Regions from separate parts of the Xenorhabdus bovienii SS-2004 genome, predicted to be linked through region 2. Evidence: predicted binding sites of a transcription regulator. Region 2 holds the regulator's gene; the other holds the start of a gene.
What was found. The regulator ArgR, encoded in region 2, controls arginine synthesis, uptake and breakdown. The targets are predictions, from matches to a motif close to ANTGAATAAAAATACANT.
Positions count from the first base shown of each region.

Region 1 (6,290 bases), 980 kb from region 2:
AACCAATCCTATCGATGTCACATCGGCAGGGTTTAACACCAAAGAATGTTATCATTCAGTATTTATAAGTAGTAGACGGACGCGGGGTGGAGCAGCCTGGTAGCTCGTCGGGCTCATAACCCGAAGGTCGTCGGTTCAAATCCGGCCCCCGCAACCAACTTTTCTTTCGTATTTTTCACGATCTCACTTCCCTGTATTTCCCAATTTTCCCTTTATTTTTTAATTCTGTTTGTTTTATTCGCATTGATTAAAAGCGGGTATTTCACCGCCGTGCCAGCTCTACACCACTTTTAAAATAAGCCTTAATACCTGCAAAAATGGATTCCGCCACTTGTTGCTGGAATTTCGCCGTTTTCAATTTGCGTTCTTCTTCCAGATTACTGATAAATGCCGTTTCAACCAGAATGGACGGAATATCCGGTGCTTTCAATACTGCAAATCCCGCCTGATCGATACTATTTTTATGCAGTTTATTAACCTTGCCAATCCGTTTGAGCACTTCACTGCCAAATTTGAGGCTATCATTAATCGTCGCGGTTTGAACCAAATCCAACATAGTATGATCCAGATATTCATCACCACTTTTGCTGACTCCACCAATCAAGTCAGACTCATTCTGGGTCTGTGCCAGAAAACGAGCGGTATTACTGGTTGCTCCTTTGGTTGATAACGCGAACACGGAAGATCCCCGTGCGGCTCGATTGGTAAACGCATCCGCATGAATAGAAACAAATAAATCCGCCTGCATCTTACGTGCTTTCGCTACCCTGACCTGCAATGGAATGAAAACATCCTCATTACGCGTCATGTATACTTTCATGCCGGGTTCACGTTTGATAAGTGCTTGCAGGCGACGGGCAATCTGTAACACTACATCTTTCTCACGGGTCTTGTATTTCCCGATGGCACCTGAATCTTCACCGCCATGCCCCGGATCAAGCATAATAACAATCGGTCTGTTCTTGCCCGGCCGCCCCGGTTTTCGCTTTTCAGCAGGCAGATTTTTCTCCAAATCCCCGCTGTTGTATTCTTCCAACAACGCTTGCAAGGGATCATCCTCCACATTTGCCGCCTTGCTCGGATAAAGATCTAACACCAGACGATGTTTGAATTTCGCAATAGGTGGTAGTGTAAAAATATGTGGGGCAACTGGCTGCTTAATTTCAAACACCAGGCGCACGGTTTTGGGATTAAATTGCCCGACTCGTACCAATTTTAAGTAGGGGTCTCGCTGATGAATCTGCGACCCCATACCGCTCAGGGCACTATTAAGCTGAACACCCTGCAAATCGATGACAATCCGGTTAGGGTTTGAAAGAGAGAATTGACGATATTTAAGTAGAATATTAGCCTCCAGTGTCACTCTGGTATAACTTGATGCAGGCCAAATACGAACAGCAATAATTTTTGACGTTGCTGCGTGTCCTATTGAGCTAATGCTCAACAACCACATGGCTGCTGCGCCTTTCAACAAATTGCGACGTGAAGGATTATGGTCTGAATGACTCATTGTTTATTCCATTTAAAAACAACCAAACGCGGTAATCTTGCCAAAAAAGACTGTCAGGCGGCAAACTCTAATTAATTAGCGAGTGGCTGTCATCAAAAAAAACATTTTACGTTCTCTCAATTTATTAATATCAATATAAATATAAATAATATTGTTATTTTTATCCATATTCCCTCTTGCCATTTTTGACAAAAAAGAATAAAAATACAAAAATCATGAATAAGAATTCATCTGGAGAGTTTCATGAAAGAACGCTGTACCGAATTGGTTGAAGTTTTCCGGCATTCAGTTCCGTATATAAATGCACATCAAGGCAAAACCTTTGTCATTATGTTGGACGGTGAGGCTATCGCCCACGAGAATTTTCCAAATATCGTTAATGACATCGGCCTACTGCATAATCTGGGCATCCGTTTGATCGTCGTGTATGGCGCTCGTCCCCAAATCGACCAAAAGCTTGCCGAATACCATAGCCAGCCAATTTATCACAAGCACATCAGAGTTACGGATGCCAAGACACTGGAGCTGGTCAAACAGTCCGCAGGTCTGCTACAGCTTGATATTACGGCTCGTCTTTCCATGAGCCTCAGCAATACACCATTGCAAGGTGCCAATATTAACGTTATCAGCGGTAACTTTATTATCGCCCAGCCACTAGGTGTCGATGATGGCATTGATTACTGTCATAGTGGCAGGATCCGCCGTATTGACGAGGAGGCCATTAACCAGCAGTTGGATAACCATGCCATTGTATTAATTGGGCCCGTAGCCGTTTCCGTCACAGGTGAGAGTTTCAACCTGACGTCCGAAGATATAGCCTCACAATTGGCGATTAAATTAAAAGCCGAAAAATTGATCGGGTTTTGCTCATCACAGGGCGTACTTGATGCAGAGGGGAATATCCTGTCGGAAATTGTTCCCAATGAGGGAGAAGCACGGCTAAATGAGCTGGGAAGTGAGGGAGATTATTCTTCAGGTACCGCCCGCTTCTTAAGAGGAGCTATCAAAGCCTGCCGTCGTGGGGTTCGTCGTAGCCATTTGATCAGCTATCAGGAAAATGGCTCACTGGTTCAGGAATTATTCTCCCGTGAAGGCAGTGGAACCCAGATAGTCATGGAGCGCTCCGAACAGATCCGGCGAGCCAATATCAATGATATTGGGGGCATTCTTGAGCTTATTCGTCCATTGGAACAGACAGGTATCTTAGTTCGCCGCTCACGGGAACAACTGGAAATGGAAATTGATAAGTTCACTCTGATAGAGCACGATAATGTAACGATCGCCTGCGCTGCGCTCTATTCTTACCCTGACGAAAAAATTGGTGAAATGGCTTGTGTTGCGGTTCATCCAAACTACCGGAACTCTTCCCGAGGCGAAGTATTACTGAATTCCATCGCTGGTCAGGCCAGACAGGCAGGGCTGGAGAAACTATTCGTACTCACAACCCGCAGTATCCACTGGTTTCAGGAAAAAGGCTTTGAACCTGCTGAAATCAATATGCTTCCTGTGGAAAAACAAGCGCTGTATAACTACCAGCGCTGTTCGAAAATCTTGATGTTAAATTTAGAGGTTTACTGACCTGATTGACACTCTCCCTTTGGCTTGAGCCATTCTGCCAAGCCACTACGCCGCTGTGTTGATGTACTCACCGCCTTATCCAGAACCGGTTTATGTGCGTAAAGCGTCAATTTTTCACGGGCACGGGTTAAGGCTGTGTACACCAGTTCCCGGCTGACAACTGGCGAGAATTGAGTCGGCAAGACTAACGCGGTGTGTTCAAACTCAGAACCTTGGGATTTATGGACAGTCATCACATAGGCCGTTTCATGCTGAGGCAATCGGCTCGGCTGAAATGGCTTTATCGTCCCATCAGATAGCTGAAAATGGGCTTTCAGCTCATTATCCTTATTCCTGAGCATAATACCAATGTCACCATTAAATAGCCCCAGTGTACTATCGTTGCGTAAGATCATAATGGGACGTCCGGCATAACCCCCGCTCTCCGCACTTCTGGGCAGAGAAATAACGCCTTTACGATGTAACAATTGCTCTACCCGCTGGTTCAAGCCGCTTACACCAAACGGCCCTTCCCTCAAAGCACACAACAACCTGAAACGGTTAAACTCTGCCAAAATGTCTTTGTCAGATGCTTGTTCGTTCACCATCGCTAAATAACGGTAATAACCTTCTGCAGTTTGCATCAATAAACGCTGATAATCTTCATCTCCTGCAAGAGGATTGAAGTGAACATCAGGCAAAGACTGACCCAAGACGGCAGATACCCCGGCACTATTGCCTTGATTAACCGCCGATGCTAATTGCCCGATACCCGAAGCCGAGTTGAAACGATAGCTTTTACGTAACAGACATAAGCAATCCCGGACTGCCAGTGTATGTTCTCCAGAATCAGGCATTGAATACGATGTTAGCTGACAGCCTGTCAACTGACTCAATTGTTCGGCACGCTTGGCACTATAACCTTGTTCAGCGAAGCGGCAGATGTCCCCCAATACGGCTCCCGCTTCAACCGAGGCCAACTGATCTTTATCCCCCAGAAAAATCACTTTTGCCCGTGGTGGCAGGGCTTCTATCAAACGTGCCATCATCGGTAAGTCCACCATTGAGGCTTCATCGATGATCAAAATATCAAGAGATAGCGGATTATCGCGGTGATAACGCAGTTTCTGGCTATCTGGCTGCGCTCCCAACAGGCGATGAATTGTTTGTGCCTGCTCAGGAATGCTATTCGATTGTTGTGATGTTAAAGCCAGTTTATTGACTGCCTCACTCAGCGATTCAGTCAATCTGGCGGCCGCTTTACCAGTGGGTGCGGCCAATTGAATACTCAGTGTTCTGCCTTCATTCAGTTTGATCAAGGCGGCCAGCAACTTAGCTACCGTCGTCGTTTTTCCTGTCCCTGGCCCGCCAGAGATAACGGAAATACGGCTGGTTACAGCAACTGCCGCCGCCACTTTCTGCCAGTCTATTTCCCCTTCAGCGGTGACACCAAAAAGTTCATCCAAAATGCGATGTAATTGCACTTCATCAATATCGTCAGATAATTCTACCGACGCAAAAAACTCCGCGACCCGACGCTCACTTTGCCACATGCGTTGCATGTAAAGGCGATAATCAGCAAGAGCGTGGCGGGAAAGAATGATCGGTGCGGGAGATTCGCCAGTGCTCACTGCAGAACATGCTTGTAACGCTGAAATAACTTGCTGCTGATTTGGTTTCCCCGCCGAAAACCAGAGCGATGCTGCTAATTCAGGCTGCCGCCCCTCAAATAAATATTCAGGCGAGATCCGCTCTAATGGCAGGCAGACATGCCCTGCTCCTGATTCCGCACTCACCAATGCCGTAATCAGCAATAACAGAGGATCTCCGTTTTCAATCATTGCATAAGCAAACTGCACATCCAGCGGGCGCAGTAATTTTTGGGCAACGGCTTGCTGCAACAATAATTTCATGTCACTCATACGCCCTGCTCCTCGCCAGCCGCACTGAAAAGCCTATCCAGTTCATCAACAAATTCAATGGAGGGCAAATAACGATAAACACCATGTCCTGGATTAGCCTTATCAATCCCGCGCAGAAACAGGTAGATAACTCCCCCAAAATGCTGCTGATAATCGTAATTCACCAATCGGTGACGCAAATAACGATGTAACGCCAACGTATAAAGCTGATACTGCAAATCGTACCGATGTTCTATCATGGCTTTGGCCATGGCTTCCTGAGTGTATGACTGACTGCTCTCCCCCAGCCAGTTTGACTTGTAGTCCACCACATAAAACTTACCCTGCCAGCAGAAAACTAAATCAATAAACCCTTTCAACATGCCCTTAACCTGATGAAAGGATAAAGGTGCACATTGTGCAGACAACGGATCATAACGGCGGGTCAATGCACTCAATGCATGTGAATGCAGCAGCTTATCGACAGGTAAATAAAATTGCATTTCACTTTGTTGCTGATGACGAGGAACATTGGCAAGTTGTATTCCCTGCTCATCCAGCTCTGCGGTAACAAAATCCGCTATCCACTGCTGCAATACTGGCGCCCAGTTCTCATCAAACCCGGCTGCCGTTAATTTTTCTGCCAGCCACACCTGCTCAGGTAGCTCGCTGAAGTCGAGATCTTCCAAGATGCTATGTAAGAAGGTACCAGCAGATGCCCCGCGAGGAAAAGTATGTGGTGTCATCTGCGATGAAGGTTCCTCCTGCTTTTCGCCACGAGCATCAATATCCAGTTTCGGGGCAATCGACTGCACAATGACATCCACCGATTCTCCAAACGCGCTGGTATAAGCATGGGAAATAGAGTGCGAAGAGGAATACTGCAAGCCAGAATAACTGGTTACCCGCCAATCATCCTGAATGGAACGCCGGAATTTTCTGGCCGCCAGCAATGAGTCATTGTTATTTTGCGAACACCACTGCACATCATCAGTTTCCTCCATCAGTGTGACCTGAATATCATCATTACTGAGTTCATTGAGGCTATCTGCCAGCAATTGCGCATCACCTTGCTGCCCTTTCTGCAACAAATAACCAAGGGCAGATAAGTGTAAATCCGTATTGCCTGCTTTTTTCTTATTGCCTTGAATCAGTGGTGCAACCCCGACACTACAGTGATAAATCGACCGTGTTAAGGCAACATAGAGCAGACGCAAATCTTCTGCCAATCGTTCTTCATCTGCCAGTGCCTTCTTTTCATCATCCTGGAAGATACTGAAGTGAGTCTCAAAACTCTGACGATCATGGTAAATCGCCTGTTC
Region 1 is NC_013892.1:3,602,250-3,608,539, reverse strand. It holds tRNA gene XBJ1_RS15835 (tRNA-Met) at 1-5, shown strand, start outside; tRNA gene XBJ1_RS15830 (tRNA-Met) at 81-157, shown strand; gene amiC (N-acetylmuramoyl-L-alanine amidase AmiC) at 263-1,510, opposite strand; gene argA (amino-acid N-acetyltransferase) at 1,754-3,088, shown strand; gene recD (exodeoxyribonuclease V subunit alpha) at 3,082-4,980, opposite strand; gene recB (exodeoxyribonuclease V subunit beta) at 4,986-6,290, opposite strand, start outside.
Region 1: argA (amino-acid N-acetyltransferase) is a predicted target of ArgR. The motif match lies at 1,704-1,721, and genes of this name have one in related genera.

Region 2 (6,290 bases):
GTCTTGCTGTTTCTCGACGATGAATTCGCCTAATGTTTTCATGACGAAAGCCCTGAATTTTGTTGTGGTTTTAGAGAGCGTGCTGCACTTGCGTGTCGCACTCATGCGCGGCAGTTTAGCTAAAGAATGGGATGATTGATAGGCTATTGCATTTCTAATCTCAGCATTGATGGTTAGAATAGTGACACACTTCATGATATTGGATAGAAATAAATGCGTATTCATATTCTTGGCATCTGCGGTACTTTCATGGGAGGGCTAGCGATCCTCGCTCGTTCATTAGGTCATGAAGTTACTGGTTCTGATGCCAATGTGTATCCCCCAATGAGTACCCTTCTGGAAAAACAGGGCATTGAGCTGATTCAAGGATATGATCCTTCACAGCTCGATCCTGAGCCAGATATGGTAATCATTGGCAATGCCATGACACGTGGTAATCCCTGTGTGGAAGCGGTGCTGGATCGTGGCATTCCTTATACATCTGGCCCACAGTGGCTACATGATCATGTTTTGCCAGAACGCTGGGTGTTAGCCGTCGCTGGAACGCATGGTAAAACGACAACCGCAGGAATGTTAGCATGGATCTTAGAAGCCTGCGGTTATAAGCCGGGGTTCCTGATCGGCGGTGTGCCGGGTAATTTTGACGTTTCAGCACAAATCGGTGAAAGTCCATTTTTCGTGATTGAAGCGGATGAGTATGACTGCGCGTTTTTTGATAAGCGTTCAAAATTTGTGCATTACGGCCCCCGCACGCTAATCATGAATAACCTTGAATTTGATCATGCTGATATTTTTGAAAATTTAGCGGCCGTCCAAAAGCAGTTCCACCATCTCGTCAGGGTTGTGCCGGGAAGTGGTAAGATTCTGGTACCCGATAATGACATTAACCTGAAACATGTGATAGGAATGGGATGCTGGAGTGAGCTGGAACATGTCGGGGAAACAGGTAACTGGCAAACGAAGAAAGTCAGTCAGGATAGCAGCATCTACCAAGTGTTCCATCAAAGTGAACAGGTTGGTGAAGTGAACTGGTCATTGGTGGGTGAACACAACATGCACAATGGTTTGATCGCAATTGCGGCTGCCCATCATGTTGGTGTTCAGCCTGCGGATGCTTGTCAGGTACTGGGCGATTTTATCAATGCGCGCCGCCGTCTTGAATTGCGTGGTGAAGTGAATGGTATCTCAGTTTATGACGATTTTGCTCATCATCCCACTGCAATTTTGGTGACACTGGCAGCGCTGAGAAGTAAAGTTGGCGGTGTCGCTCGTATTCTTGCTGTGCTAGAACCGCGTTCAAATACCATGAAAATGGGCATGAGCAAAAATGATATTGCGCCTTCTCTGGGGCGTGCTGATGAAGTCTTCTTGTATCAACCTGCCAATATTCCGTGGCAGGTAGCAGAAATTGCAGAACACTGCATCCAACCTGCTCGTTGGAGTGCAGATATTGATGCTTTGGTACGTATGATTGTTGAGGCGGCACAACCGGGTGATTACATTCTTATCATGAGTAATGGTGGATTCGATGGCATTCACGAGAAGTTGCTGACTGAGCTGGGTAAGAAAGTGCACGAGGCTTGATTGTCAAAATCGTCAGAGTGGGGGGATCGCATTAGCTGTGCGATCCTCTTTAATCTATATATTCCCAGGGTTCCGTTTGTCTGCCGCCGTGCTGCAACTTGAAATCTATTGGGTTATACGACAGGGTTAAAGTTCTTGATCAAAAAGATCGAGAATAGCCTCATAGAGCTGCTTTGTTGTAAAGTCCTGTGCTGGTGTCGTAAAAATAGTGTCATCCCCTGCAATACTGCCAAGTATTCCTTCTGCTTTACCCAGGGAATCCAGTAAGCGTGCAATCAACTGTGCAGCGCCCGGACTGGTGCGAATAACCACAACACAATGATTATAATCGACATCTAAGACCAGATTTTTCAATGGGCTTGTGGCTGTGGGAACACCTAATTCTGCGGGTAAGCAGTAGACCATCTCCATTTTTGCATTACGGGTTCGGACTGCGCCAAATTTAGTCAGCATTCTGGAAACTTTAGATTGGTTAATGTTTTCAAAGCCTTCTTCCTGAAGTGCTGCGACTATTTCACCTTGAGAGCTGAATTTTTCTTCTTTCAATAAGGCTTTGAAAGCCTTGACCAAATCTTCCTGTTTCGAAGGAACACGCATATTTCACCATCATTGAATCCGTTATGAAGCTATGATTATGCGAAAGAGTGAATTTTTATTCAAGGAAGAGAAGAAAAAACTAAAATAATAATCATAATTACATTATTTTCATTCTCCCAATATATCTTTATTAGTCGTCAGTAATACTCATGTGTACATTTTCTCTGCGTTTCCTTTCCCACATTTTGAGTATGGTAAATATATTGTTAATTAAATGGTGTTGTTTGGTTTGGGAGATAAGAGTAAGGTAATCAACTAAGTTATTAATAATATAACAGGATTAATTCTCAAAAAAGTGTCCGTTATCTCATTAACAGATAAGCCTTTTGTCTAGAATAAAATAACTTTGGTGTTTCATCATCAAGCCATTAGGTAGATAATCTGTCTGTTAACAGATTGTTCTTAATACGTAGTGATCAGTGGGGCTGAGAATCTATCCCATACATGCATTGAATGTAGGGAAATAGGTTCAGGCTCTTAACCAGACAGGTTTAAGTTTTTTACAGCACTTATTTAAGGAGTATCAGGATGAAAGTTGCAGTTCTCGGTGCAGCCGGTGGTATTGGTCAGGCACTTGCCCTTCTACTCAAGACCCAGCTTCCTTCAGGTTCAGAACTTTCCTTGTATGACATTGCTCCGGTGACTCCAGGTGTGGCAGCCGATCTTAGTCATATCCCAACGGAAGTGAAAGTCACTGGTTTTGCTGGTGAAGATGCAACCCCTGCATTGGTAGGCGCAGATGTTGTATTAATCTCTGCAGGTGTGGCGCGTAAACCAGGCATGGATCGTTCAGATCTGTTCAATATCAATGCGGGTATCATCCGTAATCTGGTTCAGCAGGTAGCTAAGGCTTGTCCAAAAGCATTAATCGGTATTATCACGAACCCTGTGAATACTACTGTGGCGATAGCGGCTGAGGTTCTGAAAAAAGAAGGTGTTTACGACAGAAACCGTCTGTTCGGTATTACAACGCTGGATATCATTCGTTCCAATACTTTTGTTGCAGAACTGAAAGGTAAGAACTCTGAGGAATTGGAAGTGCCTGTTATTGGTGGGCACTCTGGTGTGACTATCCTGCCATTGCTGTCGCAAATTCAGGGCGTCAGCTTCACTGATGAAGAAGTTGAAGCGTTAACCAAACGTATTCAGAACGCAGGTACTGAAGTGGTTGAAGCGAAAGCAGGTGGCGGATCTGCAACTCTGTCTATGGGGCAGGCAGCGGCACGTCTGGGTCTTTCTTTGATCCGTGGCTTGCAGGGTGAAAGCAATGTCATCGAGTGCAGTTATGTAGAAGGTGATGGTAAATATGCCCGTTTCTTCGCTCAGCCTGTTCGTTTAGGTAAAAATGGTATCGAAGAACGTTTAGATATCGGCAAACTTAGCGATTTTGAACAGAAGTCACTGGATAGTATGTTGGGCGTTCTCAAAAAAGATATCGAATTAGGCGAGAAATTTATTAACGGTTAATTCATTTAATTTGTAATTTATTAATATACGAATTAAGTTAAATATATTAGATAACTGAAACCGCTAGCTCAAAAATAACTAGCGGTTTTTCTTTCAATAATTATATTGATAGCTAATTATTCTTTTTTTCTCTAATTTTCCTTTCTAATAGTTCTCCTGTATGTGGATCGAAATAACGACTAGGCCATATTTCAGCCGGATGTAATCCTAAGTAATTCGCTATTATCCATTCTCCCTTAGGCCATGGGCGAGAAAGTGTATTCGCCAAAGTTGATGAGCTTAACCCTGCTTCGCGTGAAACGGCAGCCAGTGTCGTTCCGCGTTTACGTAAAGCAGCAATAATATCAGCAGGATGCCAATCCGATTTCATAGAAATCATTTTTTTAATCCTTTCCTATTAAATTTGAAGCCACATTAGTGGTATAACTAAAGCGTTAGTGTGAAATTAATAACGAACACGAATCTGTTATTAAGAAAATAAAATAACATTATTTTTCCTAAAAATATTTCTAATTTTTTCTTAATAACTTCTTTTTTGAACTTGGTTACAAAAATAGAGAAACATTATGAAAAAAGAGTGGTATACGGCAATGGAGTTGACCGGTGTAGGTGAGTTACCTAGATCACCACAAGGAGTTAATGCCAGAGCAAAACGTGAAGAATGGTTGAGACAGAAACGAGCAGGTGTTCAAGGCAGGGCTATTGAATATCACTATTCTTGTTTTCCTGAATCAACATTGTCGGCTCTGGAGCTTCATGAAATATCACCTGAATATCAGGTTCAGAAACAAGATCCTCTATCCATTTGGGTGAGTGCATTTAATTTACTCTCCGATGAAGAAAAGGAGGCGATTACAGAAGTGATATTACGAGATGGCATAAGAAGTTTTTTGGAAAAAATCATAGCTACTTGAGGCAGCTTTTGAAAAGCCAAATGTTTAAAATTTGGCTTCCTCTACACTGCTCCGATGTAAAGCGAGGATAAAAAGATGAAAAAAGATTGGTATTCTGCAAAAGAACTCATTGGCCTCGCAGGTCTGCCATCGTCTCCCCAAGGCGTCAATTTGATGGCAAGGCGCGAAGGTTGGGAGCAACGCCGTAAGCGCGGAGTACAGGGGAAAGCTCTCGAATATCATGTCAACAGCTTGCCCGAAGAAGTTCTGAATGTACTGGCCGTCAGTGAAAGTTCGGTCGAGTATTATCGGAATAAGCGTCAGGATCCGTTCATGATTTGGATTGAAGCTTATTATCAATTAACCAAACCCGAAAGGGAACGCATGGTTAAGTTCATTTTGAGGAAAGGGCTGGCTAGCCTAGTCCAATACATAGGAATTCAAGAGGTTGAAAATAAAGACAGTATCCCAGATTGAGCAATCTGGGATACTGATTAGCTCAGATCAGGAAAGTCGCTGTACCGCGACATGGGCTAATCCCACAAGGGCCGCCTTATATGGAGACTCATCCAGTACTTGTAACGCTGAAATGGCTTTATCTGCTTCTTCTTCCGCCCGTTGGCGGGTGTACTTAAGTGAACCACACTGTTTCATTGTTGCTAGTACGGTATCTAACAAATGGCGGCCATTGCCTTGCTCAATGGCACTGCGTATCAGTGCAGACTGCTCCGGGACTCCATGATGCATGGCATGCAGAAGGGGCAGTGTAGGTTTGCCTTCGTTTAAGTCGTCCCCTGTGTTTTTACCGAGTGTGCTGTCATCTGAATCGTAATCCAGCAGATCATCAATCAATTGAAACGCCGTGCCAAGATAACGGCCATAGTCACGCAGTGCAGCTTCCTGCTCTGGTGTCGCACCGGATAAAATGGCCGCAGAGTGTGCCGCTACCTCAAACAGGCGAGCGGTTTTACTGTAAATCACACGCATATAATCATCTTCTGAGGTATCAGGATCATTGCAGTTCATCAACTGCATCACCTCACCTTCGGCAATGACATTCGTGGCGTCGGACATCAATTTCAGTACCCGCATAGAATCGAGATCAGTCATCATCTGAAACGATCGGGTGTAGATGAAATCACCAACCAGAACACTGGCCGCATTGCCATACATAGCGTTGGCTGTCGCTTTGCCTCGGCGCATGTCGGATTCATCGACAACATCGTCATGCAATAGCGTTGCAGTGTGAATAAATTCGATTAAGGCGGCAACTTTGATATGTTTTTCTTTTTCACAATGAAGTGCTTTTCCGGCCAGTACCGCAATCATTGGGCGAATACGCTTACCACCGCCGCTGATAATGTAGTAGCCAAGTTGGTTGATCAGCGCAACATCAGAATTTAATTGATTAAGAATGGTTTCATTAACCGCTGCCATATCATCAGCGGTAAGTTTAATTATTGATTCTAAATTCATGTTTTGGCTTTGGACTCTGATTCAGAGCTGTGCTCATTAAATTAGCATATCAACAGATATCACGATGTATCGATTGTACTTGAAAAACCGTTCAAATAAATGACAATCGAAAAACTCTGTTTTTTTCTCATCTGTTCTAATTCTGCACTTGTCTTCGAATCGGTTTTTGCGTAGAATTCGCGCCCTATTGTGAATATTTTATAGCGCGCTCTGGAAAGATATTTTAGGGGGTGCGCGGAAAGCGGAGTTTATATGTACGCAGTTTTCCAAAGT
Region 2 is NC_013892.1:355,654-361,943, forward strand. It holds gene fbp (class 1 fructose-bisphosphatase) at 1-42, opposite strand, end outside; gene mpl (UDP-N-acetylmuramate:L-alanyl-gamma-D-glutamyl-meso-diaminopimelate ligase) at 214-1,584, shown strand; gene argR (transcriptional regulator ArgR) at 1,711-2,181, opposite strand; gene mdh (malate dehydrogenase) at 2,710-3,648, shown strand; gene XBJ1_RS01525 (helix-turn-helix domain-containing protein) at 3,761-4,027, opposite strand; gene XBJ1_RS01530 (DNA-binding protein) at 4,215-4,562, shown strand; gene XBJ1_RS01535 (DNA-binding protein) at 4,638-5,018, shown strand; gene ispB (octaprenyl diphosphate synthase) at 5,046-6,017, opposite strand; gene rplU (50S ribosomal protein L21) at 6,270-6,290, shown strand, end outside.